3 regions of the Lysinibacillus sp. FSL P4-0201 genome follow, and region 2 is predicted to be linked to each of the others. Evidence: riboswitches for the same ligand, from Rfam matches in the RefSeq annotation. Region 2 holds a riboswitch; each other region holds the start of a gene.
The links. Region 2 has a riboswitch for cobalamin ahead of MKY76_RS11875 (glutaredoxin). Riboswitches for the same ligand answer to the same signal wherever they lie in the genome.
Positions count from the first base shown of each region.

Region 1 (8,194 bases), 1.9 Mb from region 2:
TAGCTCTTTATCCGACAGTGTCATTTTTCCAAGGGCAGCTGAGCGGTAAAATAAACCGTTCTTTACCCTACGCCCATCTTTTGTTTTATATCCACCCATGTCTCGGAAATTATAGACTGCTTCAAATGGAATTACCTTTGTCTCTAATTGCTCCAATCACTACACCCCCTAAGATTATCAAGCATACTTACTTTTATTTTAAAGAACAAACTACATTAATTCCAATTTTCACGCTAGGTAATAATTTAAACCACATAAAAAATGCTAGCTGAATGGCTGACAGCTAGCATGGAAACATTTCTTATTTAAATAACTCTGGGTACACAGCCTTCGCTACTAATTCTACAGCTTCACCAATACGCGGACCAGGTCGATTAGAGATATCTGTATCAATGGACAATACCGCTTTGTTTTGAATAGCTTTCACAGTATTCCAACCATCTCGTCCAAGAATTTCTCCTATTGGATCTTCTGTATAGTTTACTGTTGTTAAAATAACATCTGGATTTTTCGCAATAACATCTTCCTCATTCACTTTTGCCCAGCTATTCAAGTCAGAAAAAACATTATTAACATTAGCTGCATCTAATATTTCTTGCTGGAAAGTGCTAGAGCCTGCTGTATATATGTCTGGCTTAGGGCTAACCTCTAAATAAACATTTTTCGGCGTTTTTACATCCTTCACCTTCGTTTGTACTTCAGCAATTTTCGCTTTAATCTCTTCGTTTAATTTATTTCCTTTATCAGGAACATCCATCACAGCAGCAATTTGTTCGATATCTCCATAAACATCGTCGAAAGTAGTCGCAGATTGAATAACAAACACTTTAATTCCTGCGTCCTCAAGCGGCTTTAGGGCATCCTTATCACCGATTGTATAAGCAATGACAACATCTGGCTTTAACGCTATAATTCTTTCACTGTTAAAGTTCGTAGTATCAGAGACACGTTCAATTTTTTGTGCTTCCTCTGGGTAAGTATCGTACTCAGTTGCTCCTACAATTTTATCGCCAACACCTAAAGCAAACAAAATTTCAGTATTACTTGGTTGTAAAGATACAACTGTTTTTGGTACTTCTTTAAACTCTATTTCCACTCCACGGTCATCTGTCACTTTATAGCTTGTTTTCTCTGCTTGTTGTGTATCTTGCGAAGCATCTTTATTTTTTGTATCTTCAGCAGTGCCACAGCCTGCTAATACCAGTGCAAGTAAGAGCACTGATAGCCATTGGAAATTAAATACTTTTTTCATTGTTATTCTCCTTTTTCTTTTTCATTGGGTAGGATTTACTAATAAACGGTATTTCCGCTATTCCAGCTTGCTGATTCATAAAAACAGCCATGACAAAACATACATTAGCTAATAAACCAAGGTAATCGAAAAGAATAGCTGGAACCTCTCGTTCTTCTGATACTTTGTGTAAAGTACGATATGATTTTTTTGCCTCACTGCGACAAAGATGTAAGGCTGCAGCAGCCTCTGTTCCTTGAGGTAAAACAAAACTTTGAATCTCTTCCTTCACATGGCGAACGTAAAAATCATAACGTTCACTTAACCAAGATAAATCCTCTTCAGTTACTGCTAATTTCCCACGTACTGAGCCATTCACATGATAAGCCATAGGTAACATAAGCAATAAATCCTCAGCAACAACTTGAACATCCTCTTTTTTTACCGCAGCTAATGCAACTCCTAGATGTGTTGTCAGGCTATCTGTTCGAATTTCAAAATCGACCGTTGAAGCTTTCTCACGCATAAATGGATAACAAGAATAACGGGCATCTTTTTTCACTTGCTTCCCCCCTATTTTCTATAATGAAAAATTCTTATTTGAAAGGCATAAAAAAGTCGCTCCTTTTTGCAAAGGAACGACAAAAATAACATAATGAGCCATCAAACTGGACAAAGCCTATGTATTTGCCGTATATCCTCCTAGCTTCCGAGAAGTTTTTATACGTTCAAATAAAGGTCGGTCTCCTGGCTTGTACAGTTCGTCACATGAAACGAATGTGTTATAAAGGACCTTCCCATCTTCTTTGAGACAGTGGTAAATCTTTATAATGGCTGCACTTACAGTTGCGGAAACAGCTCCGGTTTTTCACCGGATTCCCGATTATGCTAATTAGCACCTTTATTCTGCAAGAATATTTCATTTGTAAAGCAGTTTATCATATATGCTTCAGAAAAAATAGCTGTACACAGTTTTAAAATATAGCATTATTTCTACTTGAAGAGAAAACCCTAACAAATTTTTACATTATTAAGAAATTTACTATAATAGTGTTTCAATTGCTTTTTCAATATCGAGCTGTGAATCTGTTGGTTCAAAGCGTGCGACGGTCTTACCATTAGCATCTACTAGAAATTTTGTAAAGTTCCAGCGAATATTACGACCATCTAAAAAGCTTGGGGCAAGTTGAACAATTGCTTCTGCCAACATTTTCTCCTGCATACTTGCCTTCCCAAACTCTCGGTAATCCACTTCATGCTTTAAATAATTAAAGAGTGGATGGGTAGCCTCTCCATTTACCTGTACAAGCTCAAAAATCGGGAATGTGACCCCATAGTTTACCTTGCATAGATGCTTAGTTTCCTCCCCATCTTCAGGATTTTGATGGCCAAATTGATCACAAGGGAATCCAAGAACTACAAAATTCTCTTTTCCATATCTATCATACATTTTCTGTAAGTCTTCAAATTGATATGTAAATCGGCATTGGTTTGCCGTGTTAACAATTAACATTGTTTTTCCACGATATGTTTCCATCGATAAAATTTCGCCATTAGGCTTCCGAACTAGATAATTATAAATGCTCATGCATAATCCCCTTTTTTCATTCATTATAGTTGACTATTCTATCGTTCATCAAAGAATTTGCACAAAAAAACACCACCTCGCTACTTTGAACGGATGGCTGACTTATACTTCTTTTTATATTTAGCATCTTGTTCTTCATTAATTAAACGATGGGCAATATCTAATAATTTCGAGTCATTTGTTTGATCATATAACTTTTTAAATGACATTATAATATCCTGACGAATAAGAGATGGCTGTTTTTCATCTATACATGTTTGAAATCTTTTAGCTAGATACGATACAACCAAATCTCTTTGTACTGGACCCGCCTGTCCAATTTTCCAAATTGCTTGTAATGCATGCCTTGCCGTAGCAGATTGTTCATCGTAAGTCACAGCCCAAATCTTTAAAAAATCCTCCAAGACCCTTTCTTCTGGATCACTTTTTGCAGCTAAAGCGCATAAAATTTGTGCAGCACGTGCACGAGAATAACCATTATTGTATGTAAGAGCTTTTATTAGCTGTTCCCAAACTGCATATGTCCAATCTACGGGTTCTTGCATAATTTTTATTAATTCCTCGTAAGATTCATATTGAATATCGCGATCATGCTCTGTTAGATTACTAAAAAGTTGCAAAATCTCTTTTTCCATAATTCATCCCTACCTTTATTGTTTCAGAACGTAATAAAATTTGATTTATGGTACACTTAACTTAATTTTTTTCGCAAAGAAGGTGAGTTTATGAATAAATTTAATGCTAGGAAATTGATTTTTCGGTTGATTGTGATAATATCACTACTTCTAGCTGCCTATTTTGTTATCCCAGTGTCCATGCCTTTAATACTTGCTGGGATTAGTGCATTTTTCTTAGAACCAATTGTCATGTTCTTTAAACGGAAATGGAAAATGTCACGGAAAATAGCAGTTGCTTTTATTTACATAGTGAGTGTTATTGTTATATCTATTATTTGTTATCTTTCTATTACACAAATAATGACACAAATAATTTTACTATCTAAGCAAGCTCCCTATTATATTTCCAAGCTATCAGATATGTGGCTTCATATGCAAGAAAATATTTCTAAATACACAGAAGACTTTCCACCTGAAGTAAGTGCTTCGCTTCAAAAAACCACTATGGATTTCATAAAGAAAGTCGAAGAATCCTTTTTAAGCTTCTTTAATTATAGCAAAGTTTCTGCCTTCTTTTCAGAGATACCCAGCCTATTTATCAGTCTTCTCGTTTATATGATTGCGCTATTCCTATTTATGCTTGATTTGCCTAAGTTAAAGCAAATCACTTATAAATATTTAAAGCCCAATACAGCAAAGAAGATAAAAATTATTTTAAATCGCTTAAAAGATGCAACATTTGGCTATATGAAGGCTCACTTATTTGTAAGCTTTATTATTGGAGGCGTCACACTCATTGGAATGCTATTAATCCAACCGAAATATGCAGTAACAATGACGATTATTATCTGGTTAATAGATATTGTACCATTCCTAGGCTCTATCATTATTCTAGCGCCATGGGGACTTTACCACCTGTTGATGGGAAACACCTCTATAGCTGTAAAATTATTCATCTTAGCTGCTATTTTACTTATTATTCGTCGAGTAGTCGAGCCTAAATTAATGGGAGACCATATCGGTTTATCCACTTTACCAACATTAATTTCCATGTTCATAGGTCTACAGTTATTTGGTATTATCGGTTTACTTGTCGGCCCATTCGTTATTATTTTCTTTATTGCCTTGAAAGAGACAGGTGTCATCAAAGTAAATTTTAAAATTTAATATCAATTTAATATGCAGGAAAGTCTCTTTTCAAGAATAGAAGTAGTCGTCTTGTTTCTTTTGAAAGAATAGCATTCCAAAAACAAAAAAGGTCATCTTTGTATATTTTTCTCTACAAAGATGACCTTTTTCTTATCTCAACCGTCTATATATTAGTGAGGCCTATTGAATACGTCCAAAGCCTACTAAGTATTGATTCCACCAATCAAGTGATTCAATTACGACACCATTGTTTTGAGCGTCGATCATTGTGTTATTACCTAAATAAATACCTACGTGAGCTACACCTGAACCATAGCTGAAGAACACTAAGTCCCCTACGCGTGCTTCACCTGCTGAAATGCGTTGTGTTGCTAAATATTGTTGTGATGCTGTACGAGGTAAAGAAACACCCGCTTGCTTATATGACCATTGTACAAGACCTGAACAGTCAAAACCTGTTGATGGGTTGCTACCACCCCAAACATAAGGACGTCCTAGGAATTGTTTAGCTGTTGAAATGGCATCTCCTGAAGAAACAGTGCCAGCTCCTGACCCAACAATAATTTTTTGTGGTTCGCCTCCACCATTATTCTGAGTTGCTTGTATAACTGGTGTAGCTGCTTGAAGTGCACGTAAACGAGCTGCCTCTTCTTCAGCTGCTTTACGCTCTGCTTCTAAACGTTCTTCTTCTTGTTTCGTTGCAATTTCAGCTTTTAATGCAAGTGATTTCGCTTCGTTCTCAGCTTTCTTCACTTCCATTTCGCTTTCTTTTTGCTGAAGCTCTTGGAATTGTTTTTGAAGTTCCTTTTGTTTTTCATCTAATGTAGCTTTTTGTTGCTCTAAGCTTGCTTTATCTGCTTCCTGTTGATCCACTAATTCTTGGTCAGCATCCATTAATGTTTTTACCGCTACGACACGATCCATTAAATCTGCAAAGCTTTTTGCCTCAAGCACTACATTTAAATAAACACCTACAGTGTTGTCTTGCGCTTGGTATGCAGCCATACGCTCACTTAAAATTTTTGAACGTTGCTCGATACGTTTTTGTGTTTCAACAATACTAGCATCCACTTCTTTAATATCTGCTTGTACTTGTTTAAATACCTTTACTTTTGCGTCGATCTCTTGTTGTAGTTTCGTTAGTTCTTCTTGTAATTTTTTAATTTGTGCATCTATTTCAGCCTTTTTCTCAATCATTTGTTGAGAAGTTTCTTCGGCATGTACTTCTGTTGGTTGAATTGTATTAAATAATAAGCCGCCAGCTAGTGCTAATGCTAGCACCATCGACTTACGCCATTTGTTACGCTTAGCCACGTTACCTTCATTTCCCTTCATCTATCAATTTCGCTCTCGATATTCTATGTAATCACTTGAACGATTTCTATTTTAATTAAATGTTCTTATATTTTTTTTAGCCTTTTAAAGTTTAGCATTTTCTACATAACTTTTATACTATTTCATGTCTATTTAATACATTAGTAAAACTCGAAATATTTCTGTAACATTCGCACTTAAACTACATTATTCTACATAATACATTTTTCTTCTACACAGAGAAACTATTAGCTAATTCGACATTAGACCTAACAGATATTTTGTAATGTTTTTGTAATATTTGAGGGTGCCAAAGAAAAAGGTAGGGAAAAAATTCCCTACCTATTGCTTCATCGACCTTAATGCTTGTATAGATAATCTCACTAACAAAATAGCACATAAAAATAAACCTAAATATGCCGCTGTGTTCAAATAGACCGCATAAGAATCGTGGATAAATTGTGAAATAGCTAAAAGAGCGACAGATATAATACCAAAAGTTATACCCACCAGCAGCAAAACAAATTGAGAAAACAAATGTGTAATAAAACGTGAATTATGTTCATCCGAAAAGACATCATGATGTAAAATGATTTTTCCGCTCTCAACTCGCTGAATGAGCTGATCGACTCTTCTAGGCATTTTACGCAAAGTCGGTATTAGCATAGATAATTCTTCTTGCAGCCGCTCCTTAGTTGCCATCGGTTCTTTAAAAGGCTTAAGGAAAGAGGCACGCATATATGTAGCAGAAAAATCCTTTGCCTCAGTAAAGATATCAAAACGTGGATCTATTACCCGTAATGTGCCATCTAACGTCACTAAGGAACGGAGAGCTAATCCCACTGCTGGATAGAATGCAAGTCCAAAATCTCTTACCACTGTAAATAGCGCGTGAATTAATTCTTCAGTAGGTATACGGTCAACATAGGAAATTTTCAGTAAAATTTGGTCGATTGCCTGCTCCATTCTCGCACGTTCTGCATGATCAGCATTTTCCACTAATAATGTTAAACCATCATATAAAACGCTTGAATCATTTAGTTGAATGCCCATTAAGAATAACTTTAAGCCTTCTTGCTGTGTTGCACCTAAACGTCCTACTGCGCCAAAGTCAAGCAAGACTGGTGTTCCATCTGTTTCATCTATATGGATATTTCCTGGATGTGGATCTGCATGAAAAATACCAGAGAATAGCATCTGCTCAAAAAATGAGTAGAGTACGGTTCTTGCAAATTGCCTACGATCAATCGACAAACGATTAAATTCAGATGCCCCATCTGCCACACTTTGTCCACGAATATACTCCATCACAATAACATTTTCATTACTGTAAGGCGTAAATATTTTAGGAATTCGAACCTTGTAATCGCTTTTCGCCAGTGCATTCTTCACCTGTAGCGTATTACGTACTTCAATATCTAAATGAATCTCCTCACGTAGCCCCTCTGCAAATCCCCCAGCCAACTCTCGAAAGCCTAATGATTCAGCCCAGGTTGATTTTGTGGATAGCCAATTAGCAAATTCCTCTAAAATTTCAAGGTCATCGCGCATAATTCCCTTTACTTCTGGACGCAATAGCTTGACTACCACCTCTTCATAATTTTTAAGCCTTGCTTTATGCACTTGGCCAATAGAGGCTGCTGCAATGGGTTCCATTTGAAATTGGCTAAATATTTCGTCCATTGATTGCGGAAGAGATCTCTCTAAAATTTGTTTCACTTGTTCCTCTGATAAAGGCCTTACTCGGTGTTGAAGCCTTTCTAATTCATCAATAAAAATAGGTGAAAAAAGCTCTTTTCGTGTGGATAGTACCTGGCCAAATTTGATGAAAATCCCACCACATTGTTCTAACGTTGCGCGCAAAGCAATTGCAAGTTCTTTTTCATTTTCTCGTTGCCTCGCATATTTAATCGTTTGTACGACACCGTTTGTAACAGCAATTTTTAATACCTGACGCAGGCGTTTCTGCTGTCGCCAATAGCTACGCAATCGCAATAGTAAAGATTTTTGGCCGTGACGGCGATCTCCATTCGTAATGCCACTAGGGTCAAAAAGCTCAAATACCAAATAAAGCAACATCGAAATTAGTAGCATACTACCGATCCAAATCAGTGTGCTTACCTCAGTTACTGTTTGCATCATCGTTTCTGATAAAAAATCTGTATGGCGTAGATAAGAATACCAGTACACAAAAGAGGTTAATGTCACACTAATAACGACTGACAGCACTCTTCGCACAAAATTAATATTCGAGCCAATTAATCGTCCACTCACAATATAAATCAAACCCGATAC
Region 1 is NZ_CP151995.1:4,282,190-4,290,383, forward strand. Features, by position in the region: gene MKY76_RS21550 (tyrosine-protein phosphatase) at 1-156, opposite strand, end outside; gene MKY76_RS21555 (cobalamin-binding protein) at 302-1,252, opposite strand; gene MKY76_RS21560 (hypothetical protein) at 1,236-1,793, opposite strand; cobalamin riboswitch at 1,951-2,149, opposite strand; gene MKY76_RS21565 (glutathione peroxidase) at 2,274-2,819, opposite strand; gene MKY76_RS21570 (hypothetical protein) at 2,900-3,454, opposite strand; gene ytvI (sporulation integral membrane protein YtvI) at 3,545-4,603, shown strand; gene MKY76_RS21580 (C40 family peptidase) at 4,766-5,920, opposite strand; gene MKY76_RS21585 (AarF/UbiB family protein) at 6,242-8,194, opposite strand, start outside.
Region 1: it holds a riboswitch for cobalamin, as region 2 does, so the genes downstream of both, MKY76_RS21560 (hypothetical protein) here and MKY76_RS11875 (glutaredoxin) in region 2, are expected to answer to the same signal.

Region 2 (8,194 bases):
TTTTTTATCCTCACTAAAATAAGAAGAGCACATCTTATTTATAGATGTGCTCTTCTATTGCGTTTTTAATGGATTCATAATCAAGGAACTGTATTACTAATAACTGTCACAAAGCCATTTCTCTTAGCAGTTTCCATTAACGAATAAATAGAGTCACTGGCAGTTTTGTTAAACTCATACCATTGGTCAACAGCTGCGTCATAAATCAACACGTCTGGCTGTCCAGTCAAAGGTTTATCTGAAGATTGCACCAACGAATAGAGATCATAACGTGCTATGCTACTACCTTCCTTGTTCAGGAAATCATATTGGCCCATTTTATAATAGCCCCCAATTACGGTGCTATGGACAGACCATGTGTAGTCGTTAGGCTGTTTTATCTTCTTGCCCATATTTTTAGTAAATATACGGTGCATTTCTTGCATATAGGCATTGCCATTGATTTGCTCGACTACTCCCCCCATTGTCATGTGGTATTCATGAAGTAATGCTTTCACTTCCACACCCTTAATCATCAATGGCTCTGTATCGATAGAGATCGTTAAATGATCATAATGAACTTTACAGCCAAAGATTTCTGCTAGAAAACGTAATGGTACAATGGTGCGTCCATTCTTTAAGTATGGCTTTGCATCCAATAATACCGTTTTTCCATTTGCTGTGGCTTTACTACTGTTTAACTTTAAACTGACTTTCATCTCACTTTGGGTCAGTATCACTTGCCCATCCGACCAATGCACCTTAGCCCCTAAATTTTCACTAATCACGCGTAAAGGTACCATTGTTCGATTGTTTTTTATTTCGGGCTTCACATCCGTTTGTACTGTCATACCGTCCACTTTTAGTTGACTACTAGCTGCTGCAGCAGTTGTGATAGATGTAAGAATGACAATCAACATAAGGAAAATACCTGAACATATTTTTTTCATGATTATTAGCTCCTTTAATTCGCTATCATTACTTCATTCCATATGTACCCTATTATTTCCTCCTGCTATTAGCAACGGTAACAAAAAAATCCTGCATTTTCGCAGGATTTTTAAGTAAACTTTATGCGGTTTATATATAGGTACGCTATTTCGTACCACTTGCACCAAATCCAGATTCTCCACGGACCGTTTGAGATAATTCATCTACTTCCACTAATTGAATAGAAGGAACAAATTGAATAACCATTTGAGCAATGCGCATTGATTTTTCTACGATAAATGGTTCTTGACCATGGTTGATTAAAATAACACCGATTTCGCCTCTATAGCCTTCATCTATAGTGCCTGGGCTATTCAGTACGGTTACACTATGCTTTAATGCTAGTCCACTTCTTGGTCGAATTTGGGCTTCCGTTCCCTTAGGTAACTCAATCTGAATACCTGTCTTAATGAGTTTGGCTACGCCTGCTGGGATTTCTACTGCTTCTATGGAATAGAGGTCCATGCCTGCATCACCAGGGTTGGCTTGTATCGGTAGCATGGCATCAGCGTGAACTTTTTTAATTTTTACTTCTAGATTCATTGTTCTTCATCCTTAACGATTAAAATTGAATGTGTCATCTGTGATTGGCGCAACTTTTGCCTTGGCATAGGTAGCACCCTTTTGTGAAAAGAAATCATATGTGGAGCCTTCATTACGAATACCATTCATCACAATTGGATTGACTTCCTCTTCTGGGAACATGGCTTCAAAGCCGACATTCATTAAAGCTTTATTAGCATTATAACGTACATATGCTCGCACTTCAGGTGATAATCCTGTTTCCGCATAAATATCATCTGTATACTTCATTTCATTTTGATATAAATCTAATAATAGCTCATAGCCCCATAAATGTAGCTCTTCTTGCTTTTCCTTTGAAAATTGCTTGAATAAATTTTGAGCAAAAAATCCAACTGCTACCCCATGGATAGATTCATCGCGCAAGATGAGTGAAATAATCTCGGCACTGTTTCGTAGGAAGCCTTGTCCTCCTAAGTATAGTGGATAGAAAAAGCCAGAATAAAACAGGAAAGATTCAAGCATAACGGATGAAAACATCGCTTTCCATAAGCTCTCTGGATTGCCTTCTTCAATACTATTATAAATGTCTGCTATTTTATTGGCTTTATACTGTAGAAATTCATTTTTCTTGACCCATTCAAATAGCTCGTCGATTTCTTCGTTTGTACAAAGCGTTGTGAAAATATAAGAATAGGACTTGGCATGTATCGCCTCGAATGCATCAAAAACGGTTAGGACAGCCTTTTCCTGTAAATCGTCTGTATAAGCAGCAACACGATTCATTCCGATATTTGTTTGTACAGTATCCAGTAAGGTTAATCCTGCAAATACTTTTTTATATGTGTCCTGATGCTCAAAGCTTTTCCATTGTTTAATATCTTTACTGACCGCAATTTCTTCTGGAAACCAAATTTGCTTCCATTGCTGGTCCCAAAATATTTGGGCAAGCTCACTTGTTGCCTTATTCCAATTGACTGCCTCATAAATTATATTTGACATGCTACACACTCCTCTAAGCTTTGTAATCGTTGACGAACATAGTAAACAGACTTAATGCCCTTTATCCACGCATAAATGTATACTTTAGCCAATTGTTCGGTTGTCCAATTGTCCGTTACATAAAGCGTCATGGAAATACCTTGGTCAACGTGCTTTTGAGAAGCTGCATATAAATCAATTAAATCATACGGATTTACATCATACGCCTCCACATATAAATGACTATTGTCATTTGTTAAATGAGGCATTGGATAAATGGTTCTACTATCGGCGTAATCACGAACCTCTACGCGCTCTGTACATGGTGCGATTGAAGCCGTACAGCTACGAATATATGAAATACTACCAGTTGGTGCAATAGCCAAACGATAGGAATGGAATAGACCGTACTGCATTACATCCTGCTTTAACGTTTCCCACATCTTGTTTGTGATGATTGGAATATTGCCAAGCGCCTTCAACACAGCAGGCGATAGTTCTTCTTCAGTTTTATTGATATATTGGTCAAAATAGCTACCTGATGCATAATCACTGTCCTCAAATCGGTAGAAGGTTGCAGCTTTTTCTTTCGCCATTTCCATCGAAGATTTCAGAGAATAATAGTTCATCGCTTCCATAAAGTGATCCATGAAATCAATGGAATCTTTTGAGCCGTACAGGATGCCTTCTGTCACGAGATGCCCATGGAGGTTCATACAGCCAAGCCCTACAGAATGCATTAATTGATTGGCTTTTGCAACAGACGGAACATTCTTAATATGCGTCATTTGCGATACATTCGTTAATAGGTGCATGGCTGTATCGACTAATGCGCCGAAATCCTTGACTTTACTTGCTGCATGGATATCGATGGAACCTAAGTTACACGATACATCTAATCCATAGTCATTTGGTTGATCCTGGTCCGTAATGATACTTGTCTCTTGTACTTGTAAGATTTCTGTACATAAATTGGACATTTTGACACGTCCAATATTTTTTAAAGGATGTACCTTATTGACATTATCATCAAAGATTTCAAACGGATAGCCTGATTCAAATTGTGCTTTTTTCACCTCTGTGTAAAGCTTTCGTGCATTTAAACGTTTAATTTTACGAATTTTAGGGTTATCAAGTAGCTCGTAGTACATGTCTGAAATAGAAATTTCAGACATACGTTTGCCATATTCTTTAAAAATATCGTATGGACTAAACAAAACAATATCCTTATCACGTTTCATCAGTTCGAAGAAAATACTAGGTATAATAATCCCTGTTGAAAGGGTAGCGAGGCGAATTTTATCATCAGCATTTGGTTTTTTTGATGAAATGAAATTTTCTATGTCTGCATGGAAAATATTTAGATAGACAACACCTGAGCCATTTCGTTGCCCTAACTGATTCGAATAACTGAAAGAATTTTCTAACAGTTTCGCTACTGGGATGACACCACTTGCACGATTTAATATCTCTTTAATTGGATCACCTAATGGACGTAAATCTGTTAAGTTGACCCCAACTCCACCACCAAGGCGTGATAGCTCTAAACAATAGCCAATATTTTCAGCAATACTATTCATGGAGTCATCCATTGATAATTTAAAGCAGCTGACTAATTCACCACGTGCTTTCTTACCACTATTTAAAGCAGTTGGTGTTGCAGGCTGATAGGCTTCCATCATTGCTTCGACAGAGCGTTCTGCTAGAGCCGTGTTGCCTTGAGCTAAATACAAAGCAATAATGACAATACGATCCTCATACTTTTCTAAGATTTCTTCCCCATCACGACTTTTCATAGCATAGCTATCGTAAAATTTGCTTGCGCTCATAAAGGATGGAAAGCGGAAATTATAATCATAGGCTTTCTTGTACAGCTTCTTAATAAATTCCATTTCGTACATGTCGATAAATGCTTTCTCATAGTAGCCCTCATCAACTAAATAGCGGATTTTTTCTTCAATATCTATAAAATAACGCAAACGTACGTTAACATACTCTAAAAAGTAGCGGCGCGTAGCTTCGCGGTCCTTTTCTAACTCCAGTAATCCAGTTGTACTATAACGATTCAGTACGTCATTATTAAGCTTTAAATAGGTTTTCATCTCATTACCCTCGTTTCATAAAACGTTTGTATTGCTTCGTAATCCGTTTGATTACCTTGTAAATCTAATTTCCTTACTAAGGGTACATGATAGGTAGCAGCGATTTTCTCACCAGCAGCGCCAAATACATGATGACCGAAGTTACTATTCCCACTGGCAACTACTCCTTTACAAAAATCCCTGTTTTTTTCTAAGAAACGTTGTACCTTTGCTGGAATGTCACCTAAACCATCTGTGTAGGTAATTAAGAGATATGGCTTGTTCAATCGCAATTCTTCCGAGAGCTCGATACATTCTGCCTTTAATTTGGATACAACATTTCGGACATTACCTGTACGACTCGCGTAAACAATCATAGGGCAATCAACTCAATTTGAGAAACAATTTCCTGAACATCTCCTATGAAAGTTTCATTCATCTCTAAAACAGGCACACTTAAAAAACCTGCGTCAATAATCGTTTGCTTTGCTTGTTCATCGTGATCGATGTTAACAATTTCAGCTTCAAGTCCTACACGTTGTAGTTCAGATTTTACCCATAGGCATTTTGGACAAATTGTTTTCGTATAAAGTTTCATAGAAATCCCTCTTTTCATAAAATAAAAAAGCCTATCTCCTCTAGAGAGATAGGCTAAATGGAAACGTTAACATACCAAAAATACTGACGTTCCCATCTCTTAATCCCCGAAGAAATGATAAATTTGTTTTATAAAGGCAGGTCTCCTGGCTTTGCTTCATTCTCTGATTCCCTTCCCATGCAAATGCACAGTGGTTGCAATCATCGTCAGCTTCACAGTTGCGGGGACAGCGTCGGAATTGTACCGAACTTCCCTTTTAAACTACATGTAGTAGTACCTTTGTAAAACGAACACAATATATAGTTGTTGTTCAATAGTTTTAAGTGTACCATCCTTCAAATGAAAAGTAAATCAAGATTCTAAACTTCTTTATTTTTTGATTATTCAGTATTTTAAATTATGTAGTTCCAAATAGATTACCACTAATCACTTATACCCGAATTAAAAATCTATTTTAACGATGTACGTGATTTTCTACTAAAATGGATTTAGAATTCTGATTTGTAGTTTAAAGAAATCTTCTATTTTATGTACCATTGAAAAATAGTTGTCTCTATCGTAAGTCCTGAAATAATGATCATCTCTTACCCATTTCAAATGATGCTCATTACATTAATAAAGAGCATGCTTTTATCATAACATGCTCTTACCATTCTATCATTGGGATTATAGTCTAACCTTAACCTCAGTCCCGTCCTGAGCTTTGACATCGACTAGCACAAGTCCTTTATAATTTTGTAGTTCCTTGATAATCGGCTTTAACATTTCTTTGTCGATGAGGGGAAAGGTAAAGTCTATTTTCTTTTTATCGAAGTATGCCTTTGTCCACTTATTGGCTTGTTGCTGAATCCATTTAGAAGTTAAAATGGAGAGGACAATGGTTAGCACAGTATAGGGAACAGGGACGGTAAAGCGAACGTCTTTTGCTTTCACTTTTACATGCATCATTCGTCGCCTCTACTCAATGAAGACTGCAACGGAATCTCCGTTTGCTGATTTTATATCTACAATTTGTCCATCTAGTTCATTTTCAATCGCTTCAAGAAGAAGATTGATGTCGATATCTTTTACGTATTTTTCAGATTGCGGAATACTTGCAGCGATGCTGTGTCCTGCCATCAATACGGCTTTGACAAGTTTAATTGGTAAATTTACCGTGACATTATCATTTTCGGTGGATACAACACGGACCTTTAACGTTTTATCTAAATACTTTGTTTTTTCCACAAATTTATTCTCTGATTCTTCTTTCTGTTGTAGCACTTGAATCAGCTCTGATCCTTTATCCGCATCAATTTTGCCCTCTTGAATCATCGTTAACACTTTTGTAATTTCCTCTTTCATGGTCGTTCCTCCCTATTCATCTTTTAAGAGCTTTATGGCTTCATCTGTTGTGATTTCGCCATTTTCAAGCATGCTTACAATTTTTTTCTCATCTACTTCATTTTTCTTCTTTTGAGCATAGCCAAGGGATGAAATAATATCATTTAGCTTGCCTCGAACTGTTGGATACGAAACCCCCAGTTCCTTTTCAACCTCTTTAATATTTCCTCGGCAGGTTAAAAATACTTCCACAAAATGAAGCTGATCCTGTGATAAGGATGCTAGCTTCGACAATTCAAACTCATTTTCAATGGTCGTGTGACAATGAGAACACTGTAACTTCGTAATTTTTAATGTTTTACTGCAGACAGGACAATTTGTGATTACTTGATAAGCCATAGTGAACTCCTTCCTTTAAGTTAAGCTGATTATATAATAAAGAAATTAAAGATGTAAATAATAAAATTAATAATTTTAATTAAAAAATAAATAAAATTAATATCTTGATTAATTTTATTTATTTTTGTTTCTATATTGCTTTAAAAATTAAAAACGCCATTTTTAATTTCTCAAAATGGCGTTTCTGTTTAATTGGGTCTATCCTTCTTTTTTCTTTCCCGCGGGTGTGATGGCAAAATTGCATTGTATAACGCTTGTGAAGCGGGGTGCTGATATGTCCCACCCTTGCCTATCTCCTCCACTAGCTGACCATGCTGCATCACAAGGATGCGATCTGACATAAAACGTGTGGCCTGTAAATCATGTGAAATGAATAGATAAGCAAGCTGTAGCTCTTTTTGAAGTCTTTGCAGTAGCTCTATAATCGTCTTTTGCAAAATCATATCAAGACTACTAATGGCCTCATCTAAAACAATCAGTTTCGGCTTTAATGCAAGAGCTCTAGCAATGTTGACTCGTTGCTGCTGTCCCCCACTTAGCTGTGAGGGATAGTTTTGAGCCATTGCCCACTCTAACTCTACACAGTCTAGTAATTCCCTTACTTTCTGTTGTCGCTCTGCTTTGCTAAAATGCTCGAAATTCAAAAACGGTTCTTCGAGTATTTCGAAAATCGTCTGTTTTGGATTAAATGAATGATAACTATTTTGAAAAACAGCCTGTAAATTTCTTCGTATCATTTTTTTCTCTTTGCTGGGTGCTTCGTATAAATTGACACCTTGAAAGATCAGCTCTCCGTTTGTTGGTCGTTCAATCCCTAAAATAATGCGCCCTAATGTGCTTTTTCCAGAACCACTTTGACCGACGATGCCAAGACATTCTCCTTCCTGAAGTGAAAATGTCACATTCTCTAATACAGGGGCTTCCTGTCCTCGTTTGAATAGAAATGGTCTTTGCGCATAGTATTTCTCAATATTTTTTACTTCTAGTAGCGTCATTTTATCACCTCATAGCATTCTCGCTTGTAAAAGTTTCTTGGTATAGGGATGCTGAGGCGCATCAAAAAAATCAAAAACATTTGCTTGCTCAACGATTTCTCCTTGATACATCACAGCCACATCGTCCGCAAGCTCAGCAATGACACCTAAATCATGCGTGACAAGGAGTATGGTAGCATCTGTTTCTGAGCGAATTTGATTAAATAGTGTTAATACTTGTTTCTGATTGATGGTATCCAGAGCAGTCGTAGGCTCGTCTGCGATGTAGAGGGAGGCCTGTATCGCCATTGACAGAGCAATCATCACTCGCTGTAGCATGCCTCCAC
Region 2 is NZ_CP151995.1:2,378,540-2,386,733, reverse strand. Features, by position in the region: gene MKY76_RS11900 (copper amine oxidase N-terminal domain-containing protein) at 81-929, opposite strand; gene dut (dUTP diphosphatase) at 1,075-1,512, opposite strand; gene nrdF (class 1b ribonucleoside-diphosphate reductase subunit beta) at 1,525-2,493, opposite strand; gene nrdE (class 1b ribonucleoside-diphosphate reductase subunit alpha) at 2,481-4,574, opposite strand; gene nrdI (class Ib ribonucleoside-diphosphate reductase assembly flavoprotein NrdI) at 4,571-4,930, opposite strand; gene MKY76_RS11875 (glutaredoxin) at 4,927-5,151, opposite strand; cobalamin riboswitch at 5,269-5,447, opposite strand; gene MKY76_RS11870 (hypothetical protein) at 5,818-6,099, opposite strand; gene MKY76_RS11865 (hypothetical protein) at 6,109-6,495, opposite strand; gene MKY76_RS11860 (DUF2089 domain-containing protein) at 6,508-6,873, opposite strand; gene MKY76_RS11855 (dipeptide/oligopeptide/nickel ABC transporter ATP-binding protein) at 7,062-7,868, opposite strand; gene MKY76_RS11850 (ABC transporter ATP-binding protein) at 7,878-8,194, opposite strand, start outside.

Region 3 (8,194 bases), 1.1 Mb from region 2:
TCAAAGACGTAGGCAAATTGATTATAGATTTTCTACTATTTTAGTTACTTGTTAGATTTACCTATGCATTAATAGGCAAATAAATAGACCCTATCGACGTATATCTCATATCTTAATAATGAACTACAACTTATCAAAACAGGAGGTAATAACATGTTTCAACGAAGACGCCATCCGGCAAAAGGTCCACACTGCTGTCCGCCACAAATGATGCCAATGCAATATGATCCACCACAATTTTTACCACCAGAGCAATATGTACGCACAAATTATATCCATACAGTTGTTCCACACGTACAACCTGCACATGTTACAACAGTGAACAAACATATGATTGATCATCAGTATTATTTCCCATGCACAGAATCTGTCGTGAATGAATGCTGTGAAACACATACAATGTGCGGTATGCCACCTAACCCTTGCCATATGCCACACCATCATAAACATATGCGCTAATACTAAAATAACGATGGGGTTGTCATATGACCCCATCGTTCCTAATATGTTCAGAAAAAAACCGAGTACCCTTTATCAGGCACTCGGTATCTTTATGATTAATACATTTTTAAATATTGATCGCGTTCCCATTGATGAACAGTTGTACGGTACATATCGAACTCGATTTCTTTTGCTTCTTTAAAGTTTGCATAAATATGCTCACCTAATGCTTCCTGTGCTACTTGATCTTTAGCAAGTAATGTTAGTGCATCATCAAGTGCTGCAGGTAGGTTTTCAATACCATTTGCTTGACGCTCTTCTTCCGACATCACATAGATGTTGCGGTTAATAGCAGCAGGTGGTGTTAGGCTTTGACGAATACCTTCAAGACCTGCTTCTAAAATAACAGCCATCGCTAAATATGGGTTTGCAGAAGGGTCTACAGAGCGTACTTCAACACGAGTTGAAAGGCCACGTGCAGATGGAATACGAATTAATGGTGAACGGTTTTGTGCAGACCATGCTACATAACATGGTGCTTCATAACCTGGTACTAGACGTTTATAAGAGTTAACTGTTGGGTTTGTTACAGCTGTGAAACCTTGTACGTGTGCAAGAACACCCGCCATGAATTGCATAGCTGTTTCAGAAAGACCTAATTCTGTAGATTCATCATAGAACGCATTTTCTTTGCCTTTAAATAGTGACACGTTAAAGTGCATACCAGAGCCTGCTTCACCAAATAGTGGTTTTGGCATAAATGTAGCGTGTAAGCCATGTTTACGAGCGATTGTTTTAACCACTAATTTGAATGTTTGGATGTTATCACATGCAGTAACAGCATCCGCATATTTAAAGTCGATTTCGTGTTGTCCTGGAGCTACCTCATGGTGTGATGCTTCAATTTCAAAGCCCATTTCTTCTAGCTCTAACACAATATCACGACGGCAATTTTCACCAAGATCTGTTGGCGCTAAATCGAAATAACCACCATGGTCATTTACTTCTAATGTTGGTTCGCCTTTTGCATCTAATTTGAATAAGAAGAATTCTGGCTCAGGCCCTAAATTGAAGCTTGAGAAGCCCATTTCTTCCATTTTTTTAAGAATACGTTTTAGGTTGTTACGTGGGTCACCAGCAAACGGTTCGCCTTTCGCAGTGTAAACATCACAGATAAAACGTGCTACTTTCCCTTTTTCAGAAGTCCAAGGGAATACTACGAAAGTATCAAGATCAGGATATAAATACATATCAGATTCTTCGATTCGAACGAAACCTTCAATAGATGAGCCATCAAACATCATTTTATTTTCCAGTGCTTTGTCTAATTGACTTACAGGAATCTCAACATTTTTGATAGTGCCAAGAATATCTGTAAATTGTAAACGAATAAAGCTTACGTTTTTTTCTTCGATGAGACGTTTAATGTCCTCTTTTGTGTATTTACCCACAGTTTTCCACACTCCTATAATTTGTCTAGCTTTTATGTTTACCCTACCCTATTTATTAATAGAATCGAGATAAATCCCCTCTTCGGATGGACGATTTTTGCATGCGCTGTGCTTGACGCATTTCTTCGCGCATAATTTGGCGTAATTCTGAATCACTTAAATCTTGCTCATCAGTTGTTGCAACAGGATTTTTCTTTTTAGCAAATATTTTTTTAATCTTCGCCATATTCATACCCTGTTCTAAGTAATCTTTAACCTCAAGCAATGTGTCGACGTCATTTAGTGAAAACATACGTCGATTGCCTTCTGTTCGGTGCGGCTCAATTAAATGGTGTTCTTCATAATAACGAATTTGTCTTGCCGAAAGCTCTGTTAATTGCATCACGATACTCATCGATAATAACGGCATAGTTCGTCTAATTTCACGACTCATTTAAGTCCTCCTCCAATACCCGCTTATCATATAACGAAATTTTTTTACTGTCAACCAACCATGTAAGGTTATCTAACATGGTTGGCACTATTTTTTTCAATTCGATTAAAAATTGTAAAAAACTATTCATATTTAGGCTTTATCTATTATCTTGTTATGCTTTTTGAATGGCTTGAACCGCACTGCAAATAGCAAATTTTACGTGTTCATATGTTAGTCCGCCCTGGATAAATGCTGTATATGGCGGTCGTATTGGGCCATCCGCTGTTAGCTCAATGCTGGACCCCTGAATAAATGTTCCAGCTGCCATAATGACATCATCTTCATAGCCTGGCATATAGGCTGGTTCAGGAGCATAATGGGCATTTATCGGTGAGTTCGCTTGTATTTCACGACAAAAGTCAATCATTTGCTGTGCTGTTTGGAACGATACTGATTGAATTAAATCTGTACGCTTCGCGTGATAGCTTGGAGAAGTGCTCATGCCGATTTCCTCAAGCATTGCAGCTGTAAATATCGCCCCTTTTAGTGCTTGCGATACAACATGTGGTGCAAGGAAAAATCCTTGATAAAAATCACCTAGTGTATTTAATGTGGCCCCCGCTTCTGCTCCAATACCTGGAGATGTCATACGATAGGCACATTTCTCCACTAAATCTGCGCGTCCAGCAATATAGCCACCAATTTTAGCCAAGCCTCCACCTGGATTTTTAATGAGCGAGCCTGCCATTAAGTCAGCCCCGACCTCTGTAGGTTCCTGCGCCTCTACAAACTCGCCATAGCAGTTATCTACAAAAATAATAGCTTTCGGAGCTATTTTACGTACCTTTACACACATTTCTGCAATTTCTTCAATTGTAAAGGATGGACGAGTGGCATAGCCTTTTGAACGCTGAATCGCAATCATTTTGGTTTGTGCTGTAATGGCCTCTTCTACACCTGCCCAATCAATAACCTGATTATCTAGTAAATCCACATGTCGATAACCGATTTTATAATCTTTCAGTGAACCTGTATCTTTATCACCACCATCGACAATGGATTGCAATGTATCATATGGCTGACCAGAAATATAAAGCAGCTCATCACCAGGACGCAAAACACCGAATAGACTAAGCGTGATTGCATGTGTGCCTGAAATAATTTGTGGTCGGACTATGGCTGCCTCTGCACCAAATACCTCCGCATAAACACGCTCTAGATTATCGCGCCCCTCATCATCATAGCCATAGCCGTTTGATGGGTGTAAATGATAATCACTTACTTGATGCTTTCTGAAAGCTGCTAGCACCTTCTGCTGATTGTAGAACGCCATTTCTTCTACATTGGCATGATAAGACCGAACTTGCTCCTCTACTTTTGCCGCTAACGATAGCGTTTCTGTTGATAAATTTGATGTAAACGTCATTCTTTCTTCTCCATTTCACAATGTCTCGCATTTCAATCAGTAAGATTTATTGACTATCTAAATTGACTTCAATCACTCTAGAATTCCCTAACCAACTACTGGTATATGAACGCTTTTGACGAATGTTTTTCTTTATTTTAATCACATTTTATCAATTTGTATGTGCACCTGTAAAACTTGCCTATTGTTTCTAAGAGGATTTTACGCTAAGCTAATGTGCGGACTCATTTCAAGATGCGTATTTAATGACCGATTTTGGCTATTAAATTCATAGATTCTGTTACGTAAAAAGTCTTTTAACTTTTAATAAAGTTTATTTATTGATAGAAGGGGTGAAAGGGATGGCTTGGGAGGTTTTTAGTATTATAGGAACAATTGCCTTTGCTATTTCTGGGGCAATTATTGCCATGGAAGAAGAATACGATTTATTCGGTGTATATATACTTGGTATTGTGACTGCTTTTGGTGGAGGAGCTATCCGAAATTTACTCATTGGACTACCTGTCACAACACTTTGGGGACAGGATATGATGTTTCAAATAGCGCTTGCTGCGATTACGATATTCTTTATTTTTCCGCATCATCTGATTCAACATTGGCATCGTTGGGGTAACTTCACAGATGCGATTGGCTTATCAGCATTCGCTATTCAAGGCGCACTCTATGCTGTTAAGCTTGATATGCCAGTAAGCGCAGTCATTGTAGCTGCTGTTTTGACAGGTTCAGGTGGGGGTATTGTACGAGATTTATTAGCTAGAAGAAAACCATTAGTTCTCCGTGATGAAGTTTATGGTGTTTGGGCAGCTCTTGCAGGATTGCTAATCGGATTCGAGGTTTTTACAGGGGACATTTTCCTTTATATTTTATTCGCAGTGATTACAGCTTTACGTATTCTTTCCTATATGATGAAGTGGCGCTTGCCATTACGAAAGTTAAATCGTGCATAAACACCATTCAGCCAATGACCAAAAATTAAGTCATTGGCTGTTTTATTGTTTTTATCTTTTTAACAACTGCATTGATTCTTCTAAAGTCGCCATGTTTTTCATCATCGAGCAAGCTGCATCTAAAATAGGAAAGGCTAAGGCTGCTCCAGAACCTTCGCCTAAACGCATATTCATGTACAACATTGGTTCAATGCCTAGTAAGGCAGCGGCAATTTTTGCCCCTGGTTCCTCTGAAGCATGGGAAGGAATGATATAATCGATTACTTTTGGTTCGAGCTTATAAGCAATGAGGGCCGCTATAGTTGAAATAAATCCATCAATGACAACGGGTTTACGATGGGCAGCAGCGCCAAGAATAATACCTGTCATCGCCCCTATCTCTAACCCTCCAACCTTAGCCAGAACATCAATAACATCATTTGGATTAGGCTTATTTAAGGTAATTGCTTTTTCAATAACTGCTGCTTTATAGGCAATGCCTCCTTGGCCTACTCCTGCACCAAACCCCGTTACTTCGATAGGGTTGCATCCCGTTAAAACAGCTAATATCGCAGCACTTGGTGTTGTATTGCCGATGCCCATTTCTCCAGTCCCAAGTACATCAGCACCTTTTATGATTTCCTCAGTGGCCACACGGATTCCTACTTCTATCGATTGAATGGCTTCTTGTTTGGCCATAGCTGGACCATGTACCATGTTATCTGTACCATATTTAATTTTATGAATAATGACACCTGCATCAAGTGGAATATCTTCTTTTACACCCACATCTACTGTGACCACCTTTGCATTGGTAATCCCCGCAATCGCACAAACGCCTGTACCCCCCTTAGGAAAATTTAATGTTTGAAAGACCGTAACATCTTGTGGATTCGTGGTTACACCTTCCTCGCAAACACCATGATCTGCAGCACAGACAATCATCACTTTTTTGTCGACCATCGGATATAATTGTCCTGTTATACCAGAGAGCTGTACGGCAAGTGATTCTAGTTTACCCAAGCTACCTGGGGGCTTACAAAGCGCATCAATCCGCTTTCTAGCTTGCTCCATACTTTTCATATCAGCCCCCTGAATGTTTTGAATCGTGTCTTGTAATAATTGCATGATTATTTCTCCTCTCGTTCTCATTAAGACAAAATAAAAAGTCTGTAGTTTATTGTCATGACAAATAAACTACAGACTTTTCCATCATCTATATCTTCTAAAGCATGTAGGTAGGTCTCCTGGCTCAAGTTCAACACCTCATAGTACCTTCCCAGCAATTTGCTAGTGGCATACACTATGAAATTCCCTTATACAGTGGCGGGTCCGCTAAAGCTTTTCACTTTATTCCCTATTCTCCCTAATGGGCACCTATTGCTTTTATGTAATTTCTTTTAATTTACTACAAAGCTTTCTTGCTATCAATACGAAACAATTAAAGTAAAGTATTTTTATTTGGAGCTATTTCACATAGTTCCTATAACTATTGAATAGAAACCAATATTGTTAGCGAGTCAATATAGTTTAAAATGAATACACTTTGCCCCTTCAAATGACTATTCTCAAAAAAAGATGAGCCTATACCGGGATGGCTAATGCCAAACATAAGTAAAAGAATAGATTTAACATCGATATACATGATTTAAAATTTACTAGTTACTAAAGTCTGAGAAATAACATTGTTAAAGAAAATTGCAGAATTTTTTTAACAAGCTCTTTTAACACACACAATTTGTCAACTCTCTTCTGGTTCCTACTTTCTACATGTTTAGCCTATAAAGAACGAATCTACAGTACATCATTCTTTCTATTTTTTTATGGATCGATATTTAGCAGGTGTCATACCAACATATTTTTTAAATACTTTACTAAAATATTCTTCATTGCTATAACCTACTAATAAAGCAATTTCATTATTTCTTTTATCACTATAATCTAATAGCTGCTTAGCTTTGTTAATTCTAAGTTCATTTAATAGGTGGATAAAATTTTTATCAATGCTTTTTTTTATTAATATACTTAAATTTGCTTGGCTTTTGTTAAAGATGTTTGATAAATAATTCAAATCTAGTTGCGGATCATCAAAATGCGTATAAATATAATCGACTATTTTTTTACCTAAATTATCCCTATTGCCATGTAAGTTAAGTATTTTATCGACGAGTGGCATGATATAGTTATTTACTATTTTTGATAAATTGGCTTCTTTAATCATTTGATGTTGGATACCAATTATTTTTTGAGCGCGATGATATGTTTCCAAGCAATTGAAATAGATACTATATTGTAATAAAAACATAATCATGATTTCTAACCTCTGCTGAAAATCAATATTTATATTTTGTAAAACCACAATAAATTCTTTTAATTTTAATTCATCTGTAAAGATTTGATTATCAAAAATGGATTTTCTTTTATTTAGCACAGTGCTATCAGTATTTAGATGCCTCTTTAGAAGCAACTCCAGCACAGCTTGATTTAAATCATGTAAGTCTTTTTTTGGAAGAACAATATGATTATGCTGACTATATGACAATACAAAATCGGTATTCATAATCTCAATATGTTCCCCAAAAATATTAAAGTAAAATAACTCATGAGCATGTGAAATTCCGATATTTTTTGTTTGATTTATACTAACCATAAAGTATTCAAATGAATAGATACTACAATCTGTCATTTGTTGATCAAAGGCCAATAGTAAATTTAATAATTGATTATATTTAATTGCATAATCTACTTGCTTTTTCATGCTCAATGCTTCCATCGTTTGTGATAGCTTTAGCTTTAGGTTTTTATAATCAATTGGCTTTAAAATGTAATCCTCAGCTCCAATTTGAATAGCACTTTGTAAATATTGAAAATCGTCATAGCCAGATAGAAAAATCACCTTAAATTGATGAAACTTTTTTAGCTCCTGAACAGCCTCTATTCCACTTATCCCGGGTAAATTAATATCCGATAAAACAATATCTGGAGCAATTTCTTTAGCTGCCAGCAGCATATCCTCCCCCGTTGTATAAGAATAAACACGTAAGGATTCTATAAAATTTCTGTTAATAAAAAAGCTTAAACCCTCTCTAATAAAGTTTTCATCTTCTACAATAAAAAGATTCATAGAGCTCACCTCACCGTTAGAAGATATTATTTCTTATATGGTAACAAAATTCTCGACACAAAGTATTGTTGCTCATTGACTAGCACCATTACACCATATGCTTCTCCATATTTTATCTTTAAACGCCTATTTACATTTTTTAAACCAATACTGCCTTCTTGATTTTCTTCATTCATTTTATCATTTAGCATCGCTATTCTAGCAGTATCCTTATATTCGCTCTTATTATAAGTTTCAATTATTACATAATTCTTTTTTCGATAAATTTTGATATTTATTGATAGAGCTTCTTTATGGTTGTAACTATGCTTAAAAATATTTTCTACAATTGGTTGGAGTGTAAATTTTAAAATAGCATTTTGTAATAAATTGTTTTCTTCTATTTGAATGTCAAATAGTAAATAAGAGATT
Region 3 is NZ_CP151995.1:1,259,100-1,267,293, reverse strand. Features, by position in the region: gene MKY76_RS06005 (CotD family spore coat protein) at 154-459, shown strand; gene glnA (type I glutamate--ammonia ligase) at 558-1,892, opposite strand; gene MKY76_RS05995 (MerR family transcriptional regulator) at 1,948-2,325, opposite strand; gene MKY76_RS05990 (methionine gamma-lyase family protein) at 2,480-3,733, opposite strand; gene MKY76_RS05985 (trimeric intracellular cation channel family protein) at 4,075-4,680, shown strand; gene cobT (nicotinate-nucleotide--dimethylbenzimidazole phosphoribosyltransferase) at 4,732-5,787, opposite strand; cobalamin riboswitch at 5,879-6,055, opposite strand; gene MKY76_RS05975 (response regulator) at 6,473-7,783, opposite strand; gene MKY76_RS05970 (histidine kinase) at 7,810-8,194, opposite strand, start outside.
Region 3: it holds a riboswitch for cobalamin, as region 2 does, so the genes downstream of both, cobT (nicotinate-nucleotide--dimethylbenzimidazole phosphoribosyltransferase) here and MKY76_RS11875 (glutaredoxin) in region 2, are expected to answer to the same signal.